4 regions of the Kitasatospora sp. NPDC092286 genome follow, and region 4 is predicted to be linked to each of the others. Evidence: riboswitches for the same ligand, from Rfam matches in the RefSeq annotation. Region 4 holds a riboswitch; each other region holds the start of a gene.
What was found. A riboswitch is a leader RNA that binds a small molecule or an ion and turns the genes downstream of it on or off. The one in region 4 is predicted to bind cobalamin.
Positions count from the first base shown of each region.

Region 1: it holds a riboswitch for cobalamin, as region 4 does, so the genes downstream of both, ACIQIB_RS12515 (cobalamin biosynthesis protein) here and ACIQIB_RS05935 (prenyltransferase/squalene oxidase repeat-containing protein) in region 4, are expected to answer to the same signal.
Region 2: it holds a riboswitch for cobalamin, as region 4 does, so the genes downstream of both, ACIQIB_RS21840 (HoxN/HupN/NixA family nickel/cobalt transporter) here and ACIQIB_RS05935 (prenyltransferase/squalene oxidase repeat-containing protein) in region 4, are expected to answer to the same signal.
Region 3: it holds a riboswitch for cobalamin, as region 4 does, so the genes downstream of both, ACIQIB_RS08960 (FecCD family ABC transporter permease) here and ACIQIB_RS05935 (prenyltransferase/squalene oxidase repeat-containing protein) in region 4, are expected to answer to the same signal.

Region 1 covers NZ_JBIVRD010000010.1:75,904-81,286, reverse strand. Annotated here, with positions in the region: gene ACIQIB_RS12525 (putative cobaltochelatase) at 1-927, opposite strand, end outside; gene ACIQIB_RS12520 (cobyric acid synthase) at 924-2,468, opposite strand; gene ACIQIB_RS12515 (cobalamin biosynthesis protein) at 2,465-3,454, opposite strand; cobalamin riboswitch at 3,553-3,717, opposite strand; gene ACIQIB_RS12510 (alpha/beta hydrolase family protein) at 3,998-5,113, shown strand.
Region 2 covers NZ_JBIVRD010000021.1:31,573-36,955, reverse strand. Annotated here, with positions in the region: gene ACIQIB_RS21845 (aminopeptidase P family protein) at 1-187, opposite strand, end outside; gene ACIQIB_RS21840 (HoxN/HupN/NixA family nickel/cobalt transporter) at 271-1,437, opposite strand; cobalamin riboswitch at 1,469-1,662, opposite strand; gene ACIQIB_RS21835 (metalloregulator ArsR/SmtB family transcription factor) at 1,744-2,127, shown strand; gene ACIQIB_RS21830 (hypothetical protein) at 2,190-3,887, shown strand; gene ACIQIB_RS21825 (YcxB family protein) at 3,884-4,444, opposite strand; gene ACIQIB_RS21820 (AMP-binding protein) at 4,483-5,383, opposite strand, start outside.
Region 3 covers NZ_JBIVRD010000007.1:19,874-25,256, forward strand. Annotated here, with positions in the region: gene ACIQIB_RS08935 (amino acid ABC transporter permease) at 1-85, shown strand, start outside; gene ACIQIB_RS08940 (amino acid ABC transporter ATP-binding protein) at 82-891, shown strand; gene ACIQIB_RS08945 (CGNR zinc finger domain-containing protein) at 1,002-1,586, shown strand; gene sodX (nickel-type superoxide dismutase maturation protease) at 1,599-2,036, opposite strand; gene sodN (superoxide dismutase, Ni) at 2,222-2,617, shown strand; cobalamin riboswitch at 2,730-2,849, shown strand; gene ACIQIB_RS08960 (FecCD family ABC transporter permease) at 2,876-4,015, shown strand; gene ACIQIB_RS08965 (ABC transporter ATP-binding protein) at 4,015-4,866, shown strand; gene ACIQIB_RS08970 (ABC transporter substrate-binding protein) at 4,921-5,383, shown strand, end outside.
Region 4 covers NZ_JBIVRD010000004.1:22,381-27,763, forward strand. Annotated here, with positions in the region: gene ACIQIB_RS05930 (hypothetical protein) at 1-1,160, opposite strand, end outside; cobalamin riboswitch at 1,271-1,395, opposite strand; cobalamin riboswitch at 1,448-1,587, shown strand; gene ACIQIB_RS05935 (prenyltransferase/squalene oxidase repeat-containing protein) at 1,690-4,572, shown strand; gene ACIQIB_RS05940 (hypothetical protein) at 4,569-5,383, shown strand, end outside.

The DNA of each region.
Region 1 (5,383 bases), on a different contig from region 4:
GGCCAGCCGGGCGGCCTTGCGGACGTCCTCCTCCAGCACCTCCGTCCGGCCCGCCCAGGCGGCCAGCGCGACGGCGGTACGGGCCATCACGATGTCCGCCCGCAGCCCGTCCACCTCGAACGCCGCGCAGACGGCGGTGATCTGACGCAGCGCCACATCGGCCAGTTCGACCTTGGGCAGCAACTCCCGTGCGGTGGTGATCCGTTCGGCGAGCGCCCGCTCGTCCTCGGCGAACCGGGCGGCGAACCCGGCCGGGTCGGCGTCGTACGCCAGGCGGCGGCGGACCACCTCGGCGCGCTCCGCCGGGTCGCGGGTGGCGGCGATCTCCACGGTCAGGCCGAACCGGTCGAGCAGCTGCGGGCGCAGCTCGCCCTCCTCCGGGTTCATCGTGCCGACCAGCAGGAACCGGGCCGCGTGCCGCACCGAGACGCCCTCGCGCTCCACGTAGGAGCGGCCCATCGCGGCGGCGTCCAGCAGTAGGTCCACCACGTGGTCCTGGAGCAGGTTGACCTCGTCGATGTAGAGCACGCCCCGGTGCGCCCGCGCCAGCAGCCCCGGCTCGTACGCCTTGACGCCCTCGGCGAGCGCCCGTTCGAGGTCCAGCGAGCCGACGATCCGGTCCTCGGAGACGCCGACCGGCAGCTCGACCAGCTGGGCCGGACGGCCGGAGGCCGTGGCGCCGGCGTGCGCGCCGTCCGGGCACTGCGGGTCGGGCGCGGCCGGGTCGCAGGCGAAGCGGCAGCCGTCGACGGTGGCGATGGACGGCAGCAGGCCGGCCAGCGCGCGCACCATGGTCGACTTGGCGGTGCCCTTCTCGCCGCGCACCAGCACGCCGCCGACGGCCGGGGAGACCGCGTTGAGCAGCAGTCCGAGCCGCAGGTCGGCCATACCGACGATCGCGGTGAAGGGGTAGCGGACGTCACTCATGCCTTGTCGGCCTCCTCAGGCGCTCCGGGCGGCAGGAACGGCAGCGACCCCGCGGCCGGCACCCCGCCCTCGATCAGCTTCCACAGCGCGTCGGTGTCCGCGTGCTCCTCGATCAGGTCCCCCAGCCGGTCCAGCCGGGCCTCGCGCGCCGCGGCGAACGAGGTGTCCGGCGCGGGAACGAACGCCCGGCCGGCCAACTCGGCGGTCTCGCGCAGCAGTTCGCGACGGAACCCGTCGTTCTCCAGTGCGCCGTGCCAGGTCGTGCCCCAGACCGCGCCCACCCGGCAGCCGTCCAGAGCGCGGCCCCGGCCGTCGGAGAAGAAGGGGTCTCCCCCCTCGACGGCCACCACACCGTGATGGATCTCGTACCCCTCGACCCGCTGCCCGTACGCCTCGCCGACCGGACGGCCGAGCACCTTCGCGGCCCCGAACCGGACACGCGTCGGCAGCAGCCCGAGCCCGGCCACCTCGCCGGCCCCGGACTCGACCTCGTCCACGATGCCGCGCGCCAGCATCTGGTAGCCGCCGCAGACACCGAGAACCGGCCGCCCGGCGGCGGCCCGTGCCTTCAGGGCCGGCTCCAGACCACGTTCGCGCAGCCAGGCCAGGTCGGCGACGGTGGCCCGGGTGCCGGGCAGGATCACCAGGTCGGCGTCGGCCAGCTCCTCGGGCCGGGTGGCCCAGCGGACCAGCACCCCGGGCTCCTGCACCAGCGCGTCCACGTCGGTGAAGTTGGACAGCCTCGGGAAGCGCACCACGGCCACCCGCAGCACGTCCGCGCCGACCGGCCCGCGGTTTTCGGCGCGGTCCACCACGGTGGACAGGTCCAGCGAGTCCTCGGCGTCCAGCCAGAGCCCGGGCAGCATCGGCAGGGTGCCGAGCACCGGGCGGCCGGTCAGCCGGTCCAGCATCTCCAGCCCGGGCGCCAGCAGCCGGGCGTCGCCCCGGAACTTGTTGACGAACCAGCCCGTCACATGGCGCTGGTCCTCGGCGGACAGCAGCGCCAGCGTCCCGTACATGGCGGCGAACACCCCGCCGCGGTCGATGTCCCCGACCACCACCACCGGCAGCCCGGCGGCGGTGGCCAGACCCATGTTGGCGATGTCCCGGTCGCGCAGATTGATCTCGGCGGGCGACCCGGCCCCCTCGCAGACCACCACGTCGTAGCGGCTGCGCAGGTCCGCCAGGCACTCCAGGGCCCGCTCCAGCAGCACCGGCTTGCGCTCGCGGTAGTCCAGCGCGCCCACCTCGGCGACCGGGCGGCCGAGCAGCACGACCTGGCTGCGGCCGTCCGCGCCCGGCTTGAGCAGCACCGGGTTCATCGCCGCCTCGGGCTCCACCCGGGCCGCCTGCGCCTGCATCGCCTGGGCGCGGCCGATCTCGGCGCCGCCGGCGGTGACGAAGGAGTTCAGCGACATGTTCTGCGCCTTGAACGGCGCCACCCGGACACCCTGCCGGGCCAGCCAGCGGCAGATGCCCGCGGTGACCACGGTCTTGCCGGCGTCCGAGGTCGTCCCGGCGACCAGCAGTGCGTTGCTCATGCGCTCCTCCTCTTCTTCCGTCCCAGGACGGTCCGGCTTCCTGTGGCGGCCCGGACCGCCGCGTGCCCGGCGACGGCCGTGCCCAGGGCCAGCAGGCCCACCCGGCGGGAGAGCCGGCAGGCCCGCTCGATGTCGTCCACCGTCACCGGCCGCAGTTCGCCGCCCAGCACCGGCCGGTGCTCCACCCGCTCCCCGTACGCGAGGGTGCCGCCCAGCCGCACGCCGACCGCGCCCGCGAACGCGGACTCGGCCTGGCCCGCGTTGGGGCTCGGGTGCGCGGAGCCGTCCCGGCGCCAGATCCGCCAGGCCGTCCGGGGCTCGGGCGCGGCGGCCACGGTGAGCAGCGCGGTCAGCCGGGCGCCCGGCCAGCCCGCCACGTCGTCCAGCCGGGCCGAGGCCCAGCCGAACCGGGCGTAGCGCGGCGAGCGGTGGCCGACCATCGCGTCCAGCGTGTTGACGGCGCGGAACGCCAGCAGCCCGGGCGTGCCCGCGAGCGCGCCCCAGACCAGGGCGTTCACCACGGCGTCGGCGGTGTTCTCGGCGACCGACTCGACCACCGCGCGGGCGATCTGCTGCTCGTCCAGCGCGCTCGGGTCGCGCCCGCACAGATGCGGCAGCCGTTCCCGGGCCGCCGTCAGATCGCCCGCGGCGAGCGAGCGGCCGATGGTCCTGGCCTCCCGGGTGAGCGAGGTGCCGCCGAGCACCGTCCAGGTCGCGGCGGCGGTCAGCGCGGCGCGGCCGAGCGGCCGCCGGCCCAGGGCGCGTTCGGCGGCCACCGCCCCGGCCGCGACGGTGCCCACGCAGAGCGCGGTGTAGGCGGTGCCGACGGCGCGGTCGTCGCGCCAGAGCGTCTTCTCCAGCCGGCCCGCCGCGCTGCCGAAGGCGGCCACCGGGTGGCCGCGCCGGGGATCGGCGAAGCGGGCGTCGGCGAGATGTCCCGCGACGGCGCCCAGCGCGAAGGCGGCCGCGCGGGTCAGCGGGCGCACGGCGAAGGGCGGCAGAGGGGGCGGGCGGTCGGGGCAGCCTGCATCGCGTGCGTGTCCTCACTCAGGGTCCGCGCCCTGGATCGACGTACCGGCGGCGAGAGTCTCCTGGCTTCCGGGTCCGACACACCCCCGGAGCCTCCAGCGGCTTCTGACGGCCCGCCGATGGGCCCCTCCTGCCTGTTGGCGGGCAAGGAGGGAATTGATCCGAGCGTGCTCCCCGGTGACAGTGGCGGGACCGCGCCGGACTCGCACCGGCTTCCTCTGCATGCCTCCGTTTGGCTGAAGGATCCCATCACGCGGCCGAACCGGGAGTCAACCAAGGTCACGGAGGGGTTGGTCACACGGCCCGCCCGCGCGCCGCCTCCGCGGGTCGGTGTCGCGGGGGTGCGGAGAGGGCGCGATCGCCCGGCCGCAGGTGGAGGCCGCGGCCCCCGCTGTCCCGTCCGGCGTGACACCCGGTCGGCCCATGCCCGGTGGCCCCGGTCCGGTCCCGCGAGTGGACTGGTGGGTGCCCAGTCCGCGATCAACAGAGCGGGGAGCGATATGCGTTGGGGAACCGCGGCCGCCGTGGCGGCCGCCGCCGTCGGCACCGGGGCCGCCGTACTGCTGGCCGGGCGCAGGGCCGTCCGGCGGATGCTCCACCCGGCGGCCGTTTCCCGGCCGCAGGCGGGCCCCGTCACGGTGCGGAGCCTGGCCGTCGGGCGGGCCACCTTCACCCGCAGCCCGGAGAGCACCCGCCCCGGCCGCTGGGCCGTCGAGTGGGACGAGGGCGGCCACGCGGTGGTCGACGAGATCCTGCACGCCGACGAACAGGGCGTCACCCGCCGACTGGTCCGCGCCGACCGGGGCGCCCTGACGCCCGGCACCGAGGTCCGCTTCACCCCCCGGGTCCACCTCGGCGACCCGACCGGCGCGCTCGGCCTGCCCTACGCCGAGACCGCCGCCGAGGGTGAGCTGGGCGCCCTGCCCGCCTGGCGGCTCGACGGCAAACGCGGCACCTGGGTGATCCTGGTGCACGGCCCGGGCGCCGACCGGCAGCAGACGCTCCCGGTGCTGCCCGTGCTGCACCGTCTCGGTCTGCCCGCCCTCGCCGTCACCTACCGGGGAGACCGGGGCGCGCCGGCCGCGCCGGACGGCCTCGACGACTTCGGCGAGACCGAGTGGCGGGACGTCGAGGCGGCAGTGCGGCTGGCCCTGGACAGCGGCGCCGGCCGGGTCGTCCTACACGGCTGGTCGCTCGGCGCCACGATGGTGCTGCAGACCGCCGCCCGGTCCGCCTGGACCTCGGCGATCAGCGGCCTGGTACTGGACTCCCCGGTGCTCGACCGGCCGGTCTTCGCCCGCCGGGGCGCCACCCGGGCCGGGTTCGGCCGTACGGCCGCCGGGCCGGGCGCGCTCGCCGCCGAGGGCCGGACCGGGGTGGACCTGGCCGACTTCGCGCGGCTCGCCGAGGGCACCGACCTGCGGGTGCCCACCATGGTGCTGCACAGCCCCGACGACCCGGTGGCGCCCTGGCGGGCCGCCGCCCGGCTCGCCGACCGCCGCTTCGACCTGGTCAGCCTCCAGGCCTTCCCCGGCGCCGACCACGCCGCCCTCTGGAACGCCGACCCCGACCGCTATGAAGAGCTGTTGCGCCGCTGGCTCACGCCGTTGCTCTGACGACGGCTCCGGCCGGCCGTCCGGCAGCTTCCTCCGGCCCGGCCGGCCGACCGCTCTGACCTGGCGTGTTCGCGTCATGCAGATCCGGCCAGGCGGTTTGGCCTCTGTTGCCCGATCTTGTCGACCCGCCGCGACCGCCCTTCCGGAGTCCGTGGCCAACCGGATGTGACAGAAGGCCGGTACAAGGGGAAGACTGCTCGACGTGACGTCTCGGAACCCGCGCGACCGTGATGCCCCGCTCCCGCCGACGATCGGTACCGGTGCGACGGT
Region 2 (5,383 bases), on a different contig from region 4:
CCGGCGGCAGGTCGTCCGGCAGCGCCAGCAGCGCCCGCTCCCGGGTGAGCAGCAGCGTCGCCCCGCAGGGCGCGCACCCGGTCAGATAGCGCACGTTCGCCGGCCTGGTGATCAGCGCCGCGTCGGCCCCGGTCGCACCGCAGTGCTCCCTCAGCCGCTCCCGCCGACCCGCGTACGCATCAGCCATGCGTCGAGCCTACGGAGCGCCGCCCCGATCCGCCCGTCGGGCGGGCCCGACCGGGCCGGGGCCGGGGCCGGGCCGCGCCCGGCTCAGGCCTTGGCCTCCGTGGCCTCCGTGGCCTCCCCGGCCGGCGTCGGCCGGGCCCCCGCGTGCTGGGTCTGCGGGGACCAGCGCCGCTCCACCCCGGCCAGCCGCCAGTAGGCGATCGCCGCGACCCAGACCACCACGAACAGGCCGACGATCACATAGCCGACGTTGTCCAGCGAGAGGTCGGCGATCCACCCGCTGACCGGGTCGGTGAGGTCCAGCTTCTCGTGCAGCACCCCGACCAGCTCGATGGTGCCGATGATGAACGCCACCGCGATCGACAGCCCAGTGATGGTCAGGTTGTAGTACACCTTGCGCACCGGATTGGCGAACGCCCACTGGTACGCGAAATTCATGAACGTCCCGTCCAGCGTGTCGAACAGGCTCATCCCCGCCGCGAACAGCAGCGGCAGGCAGATGATCGCGTACCAGGGCAGACCGGCCGCCGCGCCGGAGCCGGCCATCACCATCAGGGTCACCTCGGTCGCGGTGTCGAAGCCGAGGCCGAGCACCATGCCCACCGGGAACATCTGGCCGGGCCGGGTGATCGAGCGGGTCGCCCGGTTCAGCACCCGGGCGAGGAAGCCGCGCGCGTTGAGGTGCTCCTCCAGCTCAGCCTCGTCGTACCGGCCGGCCCGCATCGACCGGAACACCTTCAGGATGCCGAGCAGGGCGGCCAGGTTGAGCGCGCCGATCAGGTAGAGGAAGGCACCGGAGGCGGTGGTGCCGACCACGCCCAGCCACTTGTGGGTGGTGGAGTCGTCGTCCATCAGCGTGTTGGCCAGCTGCGCCCCGCCCGCCACCAGGGCGGCCATCAGCACCACCATCGAGGAGTGCCCGAGCGCGAACCAGAAGCCCACGGAGACCGGCCGCTTGCCGTCCGCCATCAGCTTGCGGGTGGTGTTGTCGATCACCGCGATGTGGTCGGCGTCGAAGGCGTGCCGCATGCCGAGGGTGTAGGCGGTGATCCCCAGGCCCACACCGAAGACCTGGGTGCCGACCGTGTACTCGTGCGGTGCCACCAGGAATATGAGCGTCCCGAACGCCGCCACGTGCATGGCCAGGATCACCCCCATCAGCCCGGCCGTGCGGATGGTGTCCTGGCGTTTCCAACGGAAAGTGGGCAACACCGACGGTGTCGCCGGGGTGGCGGTTTCGGGCAGGGTCATCTTCGGATCACGCTCCAGCACCTCGTGGAATGGCTTCGTGAGATGCCGTGGCCGGTCTCCTGGCTTACGGGGCTCCCGTACCCGCCTTCCCAGGCGCGCGAGGCGCCCAGTGGCGTCGTGGGTACGGACGACTCCCCCCGATCACAGTGGCGAGGGCCGCTCCGGACTGGGATCCCTGAGGATCCGTCACCGGTCTTCCCGAGCACCACGGCGGGGAACACCGTAGGGCCCGTGGGACACCCTTGCAAGGCTGCGCACCTGCGCAGGTGTTCAGAATCACAGGACGCGGACTGCAAGAATGGGGCCATGCATCTCGTACCGGCCGACCGCGCGGGCCACCGCACCATCGACGGACACCGGGTCTGCGAGGCCATCGCCGCGATCGGCGACACCGCGCACGTCCGGTCCTGGGCCGAGCGGTTCTCGCTGCTCGCCGACCCCGGGCGGCTCGCCCTGCTGCTCGCCCTGCACCGGGCAGGCCCGCTCGCCGTCACCGACCTCGCGGTCGCCACCGGCATGCGTGACCCGGCCGTCTCCCAGGCCCTGCGCCTGCTGCGCACGGCCGGCGTGGTCAGCGGCGACAAGGACGGCCGCGTGGTGCGCTACCGGCTCGTGGACGACGGCATGCGCCCCCTGCTGGACTCGTGTGCCGCCGCCGAGCACCACGAGCCCTCCGCGGCCGCCGGCTGACCGGCCCTCGGGGACAGCCGGACAACCGCCCCCGGCCAGGGGCGGTTCAGTACGATCTTCGTGTGCCGTTCCGCCCGCAGGCCCGCGCCTGGCCCGATGACGACCGCTGGGACACCCGGCCCGTCAGGGCCCGCGTGCTGGCGGTCGCCCGCACCCTCACCTCCGCCACCCGGGTACTGGACGTGCTCACCCTGCTGCGCGGCCAGGACGGCATCCGCCTCTACCTCACCGTCAACCCCGGCTCCGCGTTCGCCACCGGGCTCGACGGCTTCCTCGCCGGCCTCACCGGCATCACCGTGCTGGACTGGCGCGAGGCCACCCGGCGGCGGTTCGACCTCGCGGTCGCCTGCGCGGTGCACCGCTCGATGGCCCGGCTGAAAGCCCCGCTGATCGTGCTGCCGCACGGTGCCGGCTACAACCGCCTGGTCACCCGGTCCACCGGCGACACCGTCTCCGCCGCCGGCCTCTCCCGCCGCGAACTCACCCACTGGGGGCGGGTGTTCCCCGCGGTGATCGGCCTCTCCCACGAGGAGCAGCTCGACCGGCTGCGGATCTCCTGCCCCGAGGCCCTGCCCCGCGCACGCGTGGTCGGCGACCCGTGCTTCGACCGGATGCTGCGCAGCCTGGACGGCCGGGACGGGTACCGCGCCGCGCTGGGCGCCGTGGACGGCCGCCGCCTGGTCGTCGTCAACTCGACCTGGAGCGAGCACTCCCTGTTCGGACGCCACCCCGACCTGCCGCTGCGTCTGGTCGGCCGGCTCCCCGCCGACGAGTACACCGTCGCCGTCGTCCTGCACCCCAACATCTGGGCCCGGCACGACCCCGCGGCGCTGCTCGCCGCCGCCGAACGGTCCGGACTGCGGCTCGTCCCGCCCGACCAGGGCTGGCAGGCCGCCCTCGTCGCGGCCGACTGCCTGATCGGCGACCACGGCTCGGTCTCCTTCTACGGCGCCGCCCTGGAACGCCACACCCTGCTCGTCGCCACCGGCGCCGACGAACTCGACCCCCGCTCCCCCACCTACGCCTTCGGCCAGGCCGCGCCGCCGCTCGACCCCGACGGCGACCTGCTCACCCAGCTGGAACAGGCCCTGGCGAAGCCGGACCGGGCCGCGCTGCGCCCGATCACCGACCGCTCGCTCGGCCGGCAGGGCCAGTCCGCCCGGCTGCTGCGCCCGCTGCTCTACTCCTATCTGCGGCAGGTGGACGAACCGGACGACGAACCTCGCCAGCCGCCGTACCCGCGACCGGTCCCGCTGCCCACGGCCCTGCCCGGCCCGACGGCGTACGACGTCGAAGGGGAGCGCCGGGGCACCGAGGTCCGCCTGCGGCGCTACCCGGTCGGCCCGGACCACCGCGAGGCCCGGGGCAGCTACGCGGTCAGCGCCGAGGAGCCGACGCTCGCGCTGCGTCACAGCGCCGAGGTGATGGCCCGTACCGAAGTCCGCGCCGAACTGCCCGCCGAGCGCTGGCTCGCCGACACCGCGGCCCAACTGCCGGGCCTCGGCGTGGCCGTGGCCGCTCTCGGCAAGGCCCGCCATCTGCTGCGGCTCCGCGGCGGCCTGCTGCTGGAGGCCCACGCCGAACGCCCCTGGGGTGCGGCCACACCGCACCTCGACCCCCTCCTGCTCGGCGCCGCCGTCGCCCTCTGGCTCGCCGACGGCGGCGACCCGGCCGGCCTGCCGGAACACGGCCTCACCGTCCGCACCGGCGACCGCCGCACCCGGGTCGCGTTCACCCGCCGCCCGGGTCAGAACAGCTAGGGCTTCCCGGCCCTGGACAGGTGCCGGTCCAGGACGGCGCGGAGCCGGTCGACGTCGGCGCCCTCGGCGATGCCCCGCTTGGGCAGCAGCGTGAGGCAGGAGGCGTTCCGGTCACCGCTCAGCAGGACGAAGAGCCGGGGCGTCTCGACGAAGCGCGGCGCGGCCTGCCAGGTGAGGGTGCTCGACGACTGCTCGGTGCTGACGGTGACGCCGGAGTCGTCGACGACGGCCCGGTACTCCCCCTTGCCCTCCGTCAGGCGGTGGAACTGCCGCGCCTGGAGCCACGGCAGGGCGAGCAGAAGCAGGGTGACGAGGAGCATCACGACGAGTGAGGAGCTGACGCCCTCGCCCGACGTCACGGACAGGACGGAGCCGACCACCGCGCACACCGCCGCCACGGTCAGCAGCCAACGGGTCCGCCGGCCCGTGGCGGAGATCTTCGCCCGGGCGGTCAGCGCCTCCCGGAAATCCTCCGCGGTCGGTCGGTACGACAGCTCCAGCCGCGTCCCGGTCCGCTGGTCCTCACCCATGTGCACGTCCTTCTCCTTGATCGGCACCGGATGCTAGCGCGCCCTCCCTTCGACCCGCCGACCATTTATCCCTGGTCCGGTTGTCCGTGGTCCGGGCCGAGCGTGGCCCGCAGCAGCTTCCGGTCGGGCTTGCCCGCCTCGGTCAGCGGCAGCCGGTCGAGGACGTGCACGGCGGCGGGCGCGTACATCGAGCCCAGCCGCTCGGTGACGAACCCCCGGACCAGCTCCCGGTCCAGCCGGTGGCCGGCCGCCGGGACGACGGCCACCTGGAGCTCCTCGCTCCCGTCCGCCCGCCGTGTCCCGAACGCCGCGCACTGGGCGACGGCGGGGTGGGCGAGCAGCACCTGCTCCACCTCCGCCGGGTAGACGTGGCCTCCCACCACGATGACCATCTCCTTCAGCCGGTCGACGAGGTGGAGGAAACCGTCGCCGTCGAGGTGCCCCACGTCCCCGGTGCTGATCCAGCCGTCCCGCAGCACCTGCGCGGTGAGGTCGGGCCTGCGCCAGTAGCCGCTCATGAGCATGGGCGTCCGGACGTGGATCTCCCCGTTCCGGCCGGTGGGCAGCACCGCGCCCCGCAGGTCGCGGATCTCGATCTCGACGCCCTCCTGCGCCCGGCCGACCGTGATCCGGCCGTCCGGCCCGGTCACCCCGTGCTCGTGCGGCAGGACCTCGGTGATGTTGCCGGCCTCGGTCTGGCCGTACCAGCCGTACAGGACCGGGCCGAGGAGCTCCGCCGCCCGGTGCAGCCGCTCGGCGGAGGCGGGGGTGCCGCCGTAGAAGACCCGGCGCAGGGCGGACAGGTCCGCGGTGGCCAGGGCCGGGTGGTCCAGGAGTTCGTACAGCAGCGGCGGCAGGAGCCAGAGGTCGGTGATCCGCTCCCGTTCGAGGGCGGTGATGACGTCGAGCGGGTCGAAGCCGGACCGCAGCACGACGGTGCCCCCGGCGAGCAGCGTGGCGTCGGCG
Region 3 (5,383 bases), on a different contig from region 4:
GCTCCGCCGCCTGTTCGCCGGCAAGCCCGTGCCGAGCGGGAAGCACGACGTGGTTCCCGGCCTTGAGGGAGGTGGCCACGTATGACCGATCTGACCAAGACCCCCGCGACCCCGGCCGACGCCGGCACCGACGGCCCGATGGTCAGGGCCGAGGGCGTGCGCAAGTCGTACGGCCTGGTCGAGGTGCTCAAGGGCATCGACCTGGAGGTCAAGCAGCGCGAGGTGTTCTGCCTGATCGGCCCCTCCGGCTCCGGCAAGTCGACCTTCCTGCGGTGCATCAACCACCTGGAGAAGATCAACGCCGGCCGCCTCTGGGTGGACGGCGAACTGGTGGGCTACCGGCAGAAGGGCGACCGGCTGCACGAGCTCAAGGACCGCGAGGTCGCCCTCAAGCGGCGCGACATCGGCATGGTGTTCCAGCGCTTCAACCTCTTCCCGCACATGACCGCGCTGGAGAACGTCATCGAGGCGCCGGTCCAGGTCCGCAGGGAGGCCAAGGCGTCCGCCAGGGAGCGGGCGATGGCCCTGCTGGAGCGGGTCGGCCTGGCCGACAAGGCGAAGAGCTATCCGTCCCAGCTCTCCGGCGGACAGCAGCAGCGCGTCGCGATCGCCCGCGCGCTGGCCATGAAGCCCAAGCTGATGCTCTTCGACGAGCCCACCTCGGCGCTCGACCCGGAGCTGGTCGGCGAGGTGCTGGACGTCATGCGCGGTCTGGCCGACGAGGGGATGACGATGATCGTCGTCACCCACGAGATGGGCTTCGCCCGCGAGGTCGGCGACGCGCTGGTCTTCATGGACGGCGGTGTGGTGGTCGAGTCCGGCACCCCCCGCGACGTGCTCACCGACCCGCAGCACGAGCGCACCCGCGCGTTCCTGTCCAAGGTGCTCTAGGACGCTCCCGTCGGCGCCCGGCAGGCCGGACCTGCCGGGCGCCGACGCCTGCCCCGCCCAGGTAATAGGCTGGAGCCAGTCAGCCCGTTACCGATTCTGGAAGGACCACCGTGGAGCTCGCCTCGTACGCCGACCTCGCCGTCCGGCTGGTGAACACCGAGGAGCCCGAGCGCGGCACCGACACGCTGACCTCGGTCGACGCCGTCCGCGGCCTGTTCTCCGAGAACACGCGTGCCGCCGCGCTCGCCGACGAAGCCGACCTGCCCCGGCTGCGTGCCGTCCGGACCCGGCTGCGCGGGGTCTTCGAGGCCGCCGCCGAGGGGGACGAGATCCGGGGTGTCGACCTGCTGAACAGCCTGCTGATGGAGTACCCCGTCAGCCCGCTGGTCTCCGGCCACGACTACCTGGACGACGCCGGGCGCCCGCGCTGGCACCTGCACCTCGCCGACAACTCGCCCACCGCCACGGCCCACTTCAGCGCGGTCGCCTGCATGGGCCTGGCCGTCCACCTCACCGAACTGGGCGCCGACCGGCTCGGCATCTGCCAGGCCGCGCCCTGCCGCAACGCCTACCTGGACACCTCCACCAACCGCTCCCGGCGGTACTGCTCCGACCGCTGCGCCACCCGCGCCAACGTCGCCGCGTACCGGGCCCGCAAGCGCCAGGAGGCCGCCGTCCTGGCCGGGCGGGGCTAGCGGCCCTCCGGGCTAGAGATCCTCCGGCCGGACCCAGACGCCGAGCCGGCGGGCCAGGCCCGGCACCCGGACCAGCGGGCCCAGCAGCAGGCGCTCCAGCCGGCGGCCCGGGGCCAGCCAGGCCGGCCGGGGGCGCAGCCGCAGCAGCACCCGGCCGAGCACCAGCTCGTCCGGGACGGCGCCGTAGCTGCGGCTGTCGCTGTCGACCAGCCGGTTGTCGGACAGCAGCCACCAGCCCTTCGGGCGCCGGCCGTCGGCCCGCTTCACCACGAGCAGGTCCTGCTGCAACGGGTGGCGGACCACCACCACGGCGCCCGGCCTGATCCGCGCCCCGTACCGGACCAGCAGCCGGTCGCCCTCACGCAGCGTCGGCACCATCGAGTCCCCCGCCACGTCGATCAGTCCGAACGGTGCGGCACCCCCGCGGGTGCCGCCCTCCGGTTCCGCCATCCGCGTCACGACTCCTCCTCCCGGCTCGCCGCGTCCCAGTCTGCCGTACGGACCGTCACCCGCCGATGTCCGGATTCACCCGGTTCCGGGTCCGCCTTTTGCCCTAGGCCCACCGACCGATCGCGAAACCCCGTGACCGGAAGGGTAATCTCGGGCGCGGGAAGACGATCTAAGGAAGGACTCCCATGTTCTCTCGTCTGTTTGCACCGCGTGCCACCGCGCACGCCCACTGCGACCTGCCCTGCGGCGTGTACGACCCGGCGCAGGCGCGGATCGAGGCCGAGTCGGTCAAGGCCACCCAGGAGAAGTACCAGGCCAACGAGGACGCGCACTTCCGCGCTCGCGCCGTCATCATCAAGGAGCAGCGCGCCGAGGCCGTCAAGCACCACATCTCGGTGCTGTGGAGCGACTACTTCAAGGCCCCGCACTTCGAGAAGTACCCGCAGCTGCACCAGCTGATCAACGACACCCTGAAGGCCGCCTCGGCCGCCAAGGCGTCGACGGACCCGGCCACCGGTCAGGCCCTGCTCGACCTGATCGCCGAGGTCGACAAGATCTTCTGGGAGACCAAGCAGGCCTGACCGCCGCTCGGCCTCCGTCGACCGCCCCCGCCCGGACCACCACACCGGACGGGGGCGGTCGCGCGTTTCCGGGACATGCCCGGCGGCACCTGTAAGGGTTGCCTGGCCTTAGCGCTTGTTATGCTGCCAGGGCGTCCCATGGGGGAAGTCCGGTCCGAATCCGGCGCTGACCCGCAACGGTGGACGGGGCCCCGGCCCCGTGAGCCCGATCGCCCTGGGGCGCCGACCTCCCGACAACTCGCCGTGGAATGCGAGGGGATGGCGCCCCGGCCCCGCCACGGCCCGGGCGCGCCGCCCCGCGCCGCCCACGGCCCGAGGCGAAGGCGCGCCCCCCTCGTGAGCACCGCAGTGACCGCACCGGTCCGTCGAATACCCGCCGCGCCCCTGGCCGCCGGCCTGGCCGCGGCCCTGCTGCTGTCGCTGGTCTGCGGGGTCGCCCTGGGCTCCTCCGACCTCGGCTGGTCCCGGGTCCTGCGGCTGCTGGGCGCCGGGCTGACGGGCGGTCGGCTGGAGGCCGAGGAGGCGGCGGCGTACGCGATCGTCTGGGAGATCCGGCTGCCGCGCACCGTACTGGCCGCCGTGGTCGGCGCCGGGCTCGCGGCCACCGGGGTCGCCGTGCAGGCCATGGTCCGCAACGCCCTGGCCGACCCGTTCGTCCTCGGCATCTCCTCCGGCGCGGCGGTCGGCGCCAACGCCGTCCTGCTGCTCGGCGCCTTCGCCTCGCTCGGGGTCTGGGCGCTCTCGGTCTCCGCCTTCGGCTCGGCCCTGCTGGCGATGCTGCTGGTGTACGCGGCCGCCCGGACCGCCTACGGGCTCACCCCGCTGCGGCTGGTGCTCACCGGCACCGCGATGTCCTACGGCTTCTCCGCGGTGACGGCGCTGATGGTGTTCGGCGCCGCGCGCGGCGAGGCGGCCCGCAGCGCCATGATGTGGCTGCTCGGCAGCCTGGGCGGGGCGACCTGGGGCTCGGTGCCGATCGCCGCCGTCACCGTGCTGGCCGGCCTGGCCTGCCTCGCCCTCTCCGCCGGGCGCCTCGACGCGCTCGCCATGGGCGACGAGACGGCGGCCTCGCTCGGTGTGGACCCCGACCGGCTGCGCCGGCAGCTGTTCGTGGTGACGGCGGCCGTCACCGGCACCGTCGTCGCGGTCAGCGGCGCGATCGGCTTCGTCGGGCTGATGGTGCCGCACCTGGTGCGGATGCTGGTCGGCGCCGGCCACCGCCGGGTGCTGCTGGTCGCGCCGTTCGCCGGGGCGCTGCTGCTGGTCTGGGTGGACATCGTCTCGCGCACCCTGCTGGCGCCCGCCGAGCTGCCGGTCGGGGTGGTCACCGCGGTGCTCGGGGTGCCCTGCTTCCTGTTGCTGATGCGCCGCCGCGGCTACTCCTTCGGAGGCCGCTGATGGGCACCGGCGCGAACGCCGACCCGAGCACCGACACCACGGACACCCCGGAGACCGCCATCGAGACCGCCAGCGAGACCGCCCTGGACATCGCCGTCGACGGGCTCTCGGTCGACATCGCCGGCGCCCGGCTGGTCCACGACATCACCCTGGACGCCGCCGCCGGACAGGTGGTCGGCCTGGTCGGACCGAACGGCAGCGGCAAGTCGACCCTGCTGCGCTGCGTCTACCGGGCACTGCGGCCCGCCGTCGGCGCCGTCCGGCTGGGCGGCGAGGACCTGCACGCGCTCACCTCCCGCGAGGCCGCCCGGCGGGTCGCCGCACTGCCGCAGGAGCACTCCGCCGAGTTCGACTTCACCGTGGCCGAGGTGGTCGGCATGGGCCGGCTGCCGCACCGCAGCGGATTCGCCGGCCCGACCGGCGGGGACGACCGGCGCTGCGTCGAGGCGCTGGCCCGGGTCGGCGCGGACCACCTGGCCGGGCGGGGCTTCCTGAGCCTGTCCGGCGGCGAGAAGCAGCGGGTGCTGATCGCCCGCGCGCTCGTCCAGGAGCCCCGGGTGCTGGTGCTCGACGAACCCACCAACCACCTGGACATCGCCCACCAGTTGGAGGTGCTGGCGCTGGTCCGGGCGGCCGGGCCGACGGTGCTCACCGCGCTGCACGACCTCAACCTGGCGGCCGGCCACTGCGACCTGCTGTACGTGATCAGGGCCGGCCGGATCGTCGCCTCCGGACCGCCCGTCGAGGTGCTGCGCCCCGCGCTGCTGGCCGAGGTGTTCGGCGTCCGCGCGACCCCCGTACGGCACCCCGAGACCGGCGCCGTCCAGCTGCTCTTCGACCGGCTCCGCTGACCCCGCTTCCCCTCCCGCCCTTTCCGCCCCCTCCCCCCGACCCGAGGAACTCCCATGCGCACCAAGGCCGTCGCCGCCACCGCCCTGCTCACCCTCGCGCTGACCGCGTGCGGGGCCGAGATCGCCCCGAGCGGCGAGGCCGCGGCGGGCTCCGACCACTACCCGGTGACCGTCGACAACTGCGGCACCAAGGTCACCTACAAGGCGAAGCCCGCCCGGACGGTGACCAACGACGTGGGCATCACCGAGCTGATGCTCGCGCTCGGCCTCACCGACCGGATGGCCGGCTATGTGATGCCCGACGAGAAGGGCGACCTCGCCAAGGTCCCGTGGAAGGACGGCTACCAGCAGACCGCCTGGCTCTCCAAGCAGCCGATCACCAAGGAGCTCGTCCTGGACGCCCGGGCCGACCTGGTGTTCGCCGGCTGGCACTACGGCTTCGGCGAAGCCGACGGCTTCACCCCGCAGGTGCTGGCCGGCCTCGGCATCGACTCCTACGTGCTCAGCGAGTCCTGCC
Region 4 (5,383 bases):
GCGCAGACCCTGGGCGAGCCGGTGCCGTCGTCGACGACCAGGGCGAGCCGGGCGGCGGTGCCGGCGGTGAAGGAACCGGTGGTGGCCCAGGTCGGCTCCCCGGCGGTGGTCGGGGTGGGCGGGGTGGCGGTGAAGCCCGCCCCGGCGACCGCACGCAGCCCGTCGACGGAGGCGTAGGGGGAGGGGGCGGTGTCGGTGGGCAGGTACTTGAAGCCGCCACCGGGCTTGAACTGCTGGGAGATCAGGAAGTCGACCGGGGTCTTGCCGGTGCCGCTGGTGAAGTCGGCGCCCTGGGGGTTGATGCCGCAGGCGTTGAGACCGGAGACGGCCCAGCCGTTGGAGTCGGTGTTGGCGCCGAACATCGAGTTGAAGGCGCCGGAGGCGACGAGCTTGCCCTTGAGGAAGTTCTTGGCGGCGACGATCGCGGGGTCGGTGCCGGGCACGCCGCTGCTGCACAGCGAGGCCATGGCGGCGCCGGTCATGTCGATGTCACCGGCCTGGGCGAGTGCGGCCGGATCGCCGGCGGCCTTGCCGAAGTTCCAGCCCCCGTCGTTGTGCTGGTTGGCGCGGACCGCCGTGACCGAGGCGTCGAGCAGGGCCTGCGGCACCCGCTGGGCACCGCTCTGCGTCCTGGCGCCGCCGAGGGCGAGCAGGCCGAACACGGTGCCGTTGAAGTTGGCGGACGGGCCGTAGTAACCGGGCTCGGCGGTCTGCCAGTAGGCGGCGACGTCCGCGATGAGGTTGCGGCCGGGGCCGACGCGCGCGGGGTCGATCCCGGCGGCGTAGGCGTTGAGGACGCCCCGCTCGTAGTCGGTGACGACGGGCGCGGCGCTCGGCCAGGTGGTGGCGGCGAGCTGGTTGCGGTACACCAGGCGGGCGTTCCTGGTGGCGTCGCCGCCCGGGGCCACGTCCGCCGCGGCGGTGCCGGCGGCCGCCAGCGCGCTGAACGCCCACTCGTTGGAGAGGCCCCCGCCGGTGACGTAGCTGCCGTCGGCGGCCTGGAGGGACTTCAGATAGGTGACGCCGGTGCTCTTCGAGGTGGCTGTCTGGGCCGGGGTGGCGGTCGCGTGGGCGGGGACGGCGGAGAGCAGCAGGGCGCCGGCCGTTATCGGGACGGCCACCGCGGAGGAGACGCGCGAGGAGGAGAGGAGGGACGACACGGGGCGGGCTCCTTGGAGTGATGGGCGCCGACCCGGCTCCGGGCCCCGGGGCTCCCTCGGGAGTTCGGCGGCCGGAGCGGCCGCCGCCCGGATCGCGTGGGCAGGCTTTCGCCGGTGGTACGTGGCCGGGCGGGCATTCGGGCTCGGGACGGCGGAACCGCCCCATACCGTTGCGCGTCAGCCCTGGAATCGCACCAGGTTCCCCCGCTCGGCCACCGGGGACGCTACCGCACGGTGCCGCCACCGGCGAGGTGTCCAAGGCGACATGACGACTCATTGACGGCCGACGCGGGAGCGTGGTCTGATGAACCGTTTTTCATCCTCGGCAGTAGGGGAAGCCGGTCCAACTCCGGCGCTGACCCGCAACCGTAGATCCGCCCCTCCGGGCGGATGAGCCGGACTGCCTGCGCCGAGGGCCTGTTCAGAAGCACTTGCGTCGTCGAGGACTACGACGCGGTCGGGACGGTCCCCATGCCGGGGAGCCGTCGGCTGCGCCGTGACACCCCGTCGACCGATCAGGGAGTCGCCGGTGAGGGTCAACAGCACGCGCACACGTCACAGAGCCCGGGGTCTGACGTCCCTGCTGGCCACCGGCGCCGTCGCTGCCGCCGCGGGCGGTACGGTCCTGCTCGGCCACCCCGGTACCGCGGCCGCCGACCCGATCGAGGAGTGCACCGCCACCACCGGCGCGATCGTCGCCGTGGACTTCGGCCACTGGGGCGGCGGGGTCGTCCGCGGCTGCGACGCCCACCCCACCACCGGGATGAACCTGCTGCACAACGCCGGCTTCACCACCACCGGCACCGAGCACGACGGCCCGGCGTTCATCTGCCGGCTCGGCAACGGCACCTTCAACAGCGGCACCCAGTACCCGACAGCCGCCGAGGAGCCCTGCGTCAACACCCCACAGGCCACCGCGTACTGGTCGTACTGGATCGCCGAACCCGGTCGGCAGACCTGGTCCTACAGCCAGTTCGGCGCCGCCACCCAGAAGCCGAAGCCCGGCGAGGTCGAGGCCTGGGTGTACGGCGGCACCGACATCGGCGGCACCAGCGGGGCACCCTCCTTCACCCCGGACTCCGTCCGCGCCGAGAACGGCGCCGGTCCGTCCCCCTCGGCCTCCGCCTCCCCCTCGGCGTCCATCTCCCCCTCGACGTCCCCGAGCCCGACCGGCCCGTCGCCCGCCGCGGGCGACCCCGTCGCGGCGGCCGCCTGGCTGGCCGGCCGGCTCGTCGACGGCGACCACATGGAGAACTGGGCCTTCGAGGGCCCCGACCTCCCCCGGACGTCCCTCACCGCGATCGCCCTCGCCGCCGCCGGGACGGAGGACCCGGCCCTGCGCAAGGTCCTCGCCTACCTCGCCGCCCACACCGACGCGTTCCTCCTCCCGGACGGGCCGTCCGCCAAGCCCGACGCCAGGGCCGCCGCGCTGCTGGCCCTGGTCGCCGAGAGCACCGGCGGCAACCCCCGTGCCTTCGGCGGCCGCGACCTGATCGCCGCGCTCACCGACCACGTCTGTGCCTCGGCCGGCGAGAACGGCAAGTGCACCGCCGCCGGGGACTTCCACGGTGCGGCCTCGCCCTGGGTCCAGGCCCTGGGCGTCATCGCCCTGCAGCGGGCCGAGGTCGCTCCGCCCGCCTCGGCGCTCACCCGGTTCACGGCGCTCCAGTGCGCCGACGGCGGCATCGCCGGAGCGATGATCGTGGCGGGCGACTACTGCGAGTCCGATCCGTCCGGCACCGCTCTCGCCGTTCTCGCCCTGCGCAAGGCCGGCGGCTTCGAGCAGACGGCGAAGAAGGCCGCCGACCAACTGGCCGCGAGCCAGCAGGCCGACGGCTCCTACCTCCCCTACACCGGCGCCGCGGGCGGCGACACCGGCAGCACCGCCCGCGTGGCCCAGGCTCTCAAGGCCACCGGCCGGAGCGCCGGACAGACCGCCGCCAGGACCTGGCTCGCCGCCCGGCAGGGCCAGGACGGCGGCTTCGGCACCGACGAGTCGACCACCGAGTCCGACCCGGACGCCACCGAACAGGCCATCCTCGCGCTGACCGGCACCGACCCGACCGGCGTCCGGCACGACCCGAACGCGGCCACGACCGCGCCGCCCGGCCCGCACCCCGGGAAGACCCCCGATCTCGGCAAGGGCAGCGCCTACCTGACCGACCCGGCACGCCTGATCGACGGTCACTACTACGAGGCCTTCCCGGCCTTCGCCGACTTCGGCCTCACCATCGACGGCGCCTACGCCCTCGCCGCCACCGGCGCGGACGACGCGGCCCTGCGCAGGATCGTCGACTTCCTGGACCAGCAGGGCAAGGACGCCGGCGACCGAACCGTCAACGACTGGACGGGCATCGGCACCGAGTACGCCGGCGGCGGCTCGATCGGCAAGGAGGCGCTGCTCGCCGAGATCACCGGCCGCGACCCGCGCGCCTTCGGCGGCCACGACCTGATCGCCGCCCTCGCCACGGCGGTCTGCGCCCAGACGAACCCGGACACCGGCTGCGCGGCGCCCGGCAACTACACCTACGCCACCTCGGTCTTCTCCCAGGCGCTCGGCATCATGGCCCAGCTGCGCGCCGGGGAGACCAGGCCGGCCGCCGCGCCGGTCGCCTACCTGAAGAGCCTCCAGCACGCCGACGGCTCCTGGCCGAGCCTGATCCCCGCCACCGGGGACTCCGACGTGGACAGCACCGCCATGGCGGCCATGGCCCTCGCCCTCGCTCCCGGGGATGACGGCGCCCAGGCCGTGGACAAGGCCCTCGGCTGGCTGGCCGGCAAGCAGGAGGCCGACGGCGGCTTCCCCGGCGCGGCCGGTGACTCCACCAACTCGGCCGCCCTCGCGATCCAGGGGATGACGCTGCGTCAGAGCGCCTACGCCGGCCCGATCGCCAAGGCGCTGGACTTCCTCGCCGGCCAGCAGAACAGCGACGGCGGCTTCAACGTCGCCACGAGCGGACAGCGCGGCTCGGACGTCCGGGCCTCCACCCAGGCGGTGGGCGGCGCCACCGGGATCTCCTTCGGCACCCTCCGGCGGGACCTCGGCAGCACGCCCACTCCGACCGGTTCGCCGACGGCGACGCCGAGTTCGACGCCGACGGGCTCCCCGACGGAGACCGGATCCCCGGCCCCGACCGGCTCACCCACGACCGCCCCGACCGCCCCGGCCACCGCGGACACCGGGACGCCCGGTGTGTCCGGCGGGCCCGTCCCGGGCGACCCCGGATACCCGGCCCAGCCCGGCGTACCCGGAAACCGCGTGCCCGGCACGGCCGACGGCGGCAGCCTCGCCCGCACCGGGACGGACACACCGGCCCTGATGGCAGCCGCCGGGCTGCTGGTCGGCGCCGGAGCCGCAGCCGTCCTCGCCGCCCGCCGCCGCGCGGCCTCCGCACCCGGGCGCCACCGGTGATCCGGCGGACCGGCCGGCTGCTCGGGGCCGTTGCCACGACGCTCGCCCTCGCCTTCGGCGGGCTCGGGGTGGCGGCTGCCCCGGCGGTGGCGGCCCCGCTGCCGATCGAACAGTGCACCACCACCTCCGGCGTGGTGCTCGCCGTCGACTTCGGCAAGTGGGGCGGCCCGCTGCTGCGCTCCTGCGGCACCACCCCCACCACCGGCTACACCCTGCTCAACCAGGGGGGCTGGAAGACCACCGGGACGGGGCACGACGGCCCGGCGTTCATCTGCCGGATCGGTTACAGCGGCTACCAGGGCGGCAAGCAGTTCCCCACCCCGGATCAGGAGAAGTGCGTCCTCACACCGCCCGCCACGGCCTACTGGTCGTACTGGCACGCGGACCCGGGTGAGAACACCTGGTCGTACAGCCAGCTCGGCGCGATGAGCTATCGGCCGAAGCCCGGCAGCGTCGACCTGTGGATCTTCGGCGGGACCAACATCGAGGGCACCGAAGGACGTCCCGCCTTCTCGCCCGACACCGTCCGCGCGCACAACACCGCACCGGGCGGCGGAGCGGACGCCACCCCGGAGCCGCCCAGGCCGCCGGCCGGCGCCGGTTCGGCCGGCGGCAGTGGCTCCGGTAGTGGCTCCGGCGGTGGAGGCACCGCCGGCGGCAGCGGCGGCGGCACCGGGGGGACGTCCGGCGGTTCGGCCTCCGGCGGTTCGGTCACCGGCGGCACCGGTGGCGGCGGCACGAAACGTCCGCCCGCCGCCGGGACTCCGGGAGGCACGGGCCGTACCGAACCGGCGATCCCGCCGGCCGGGCT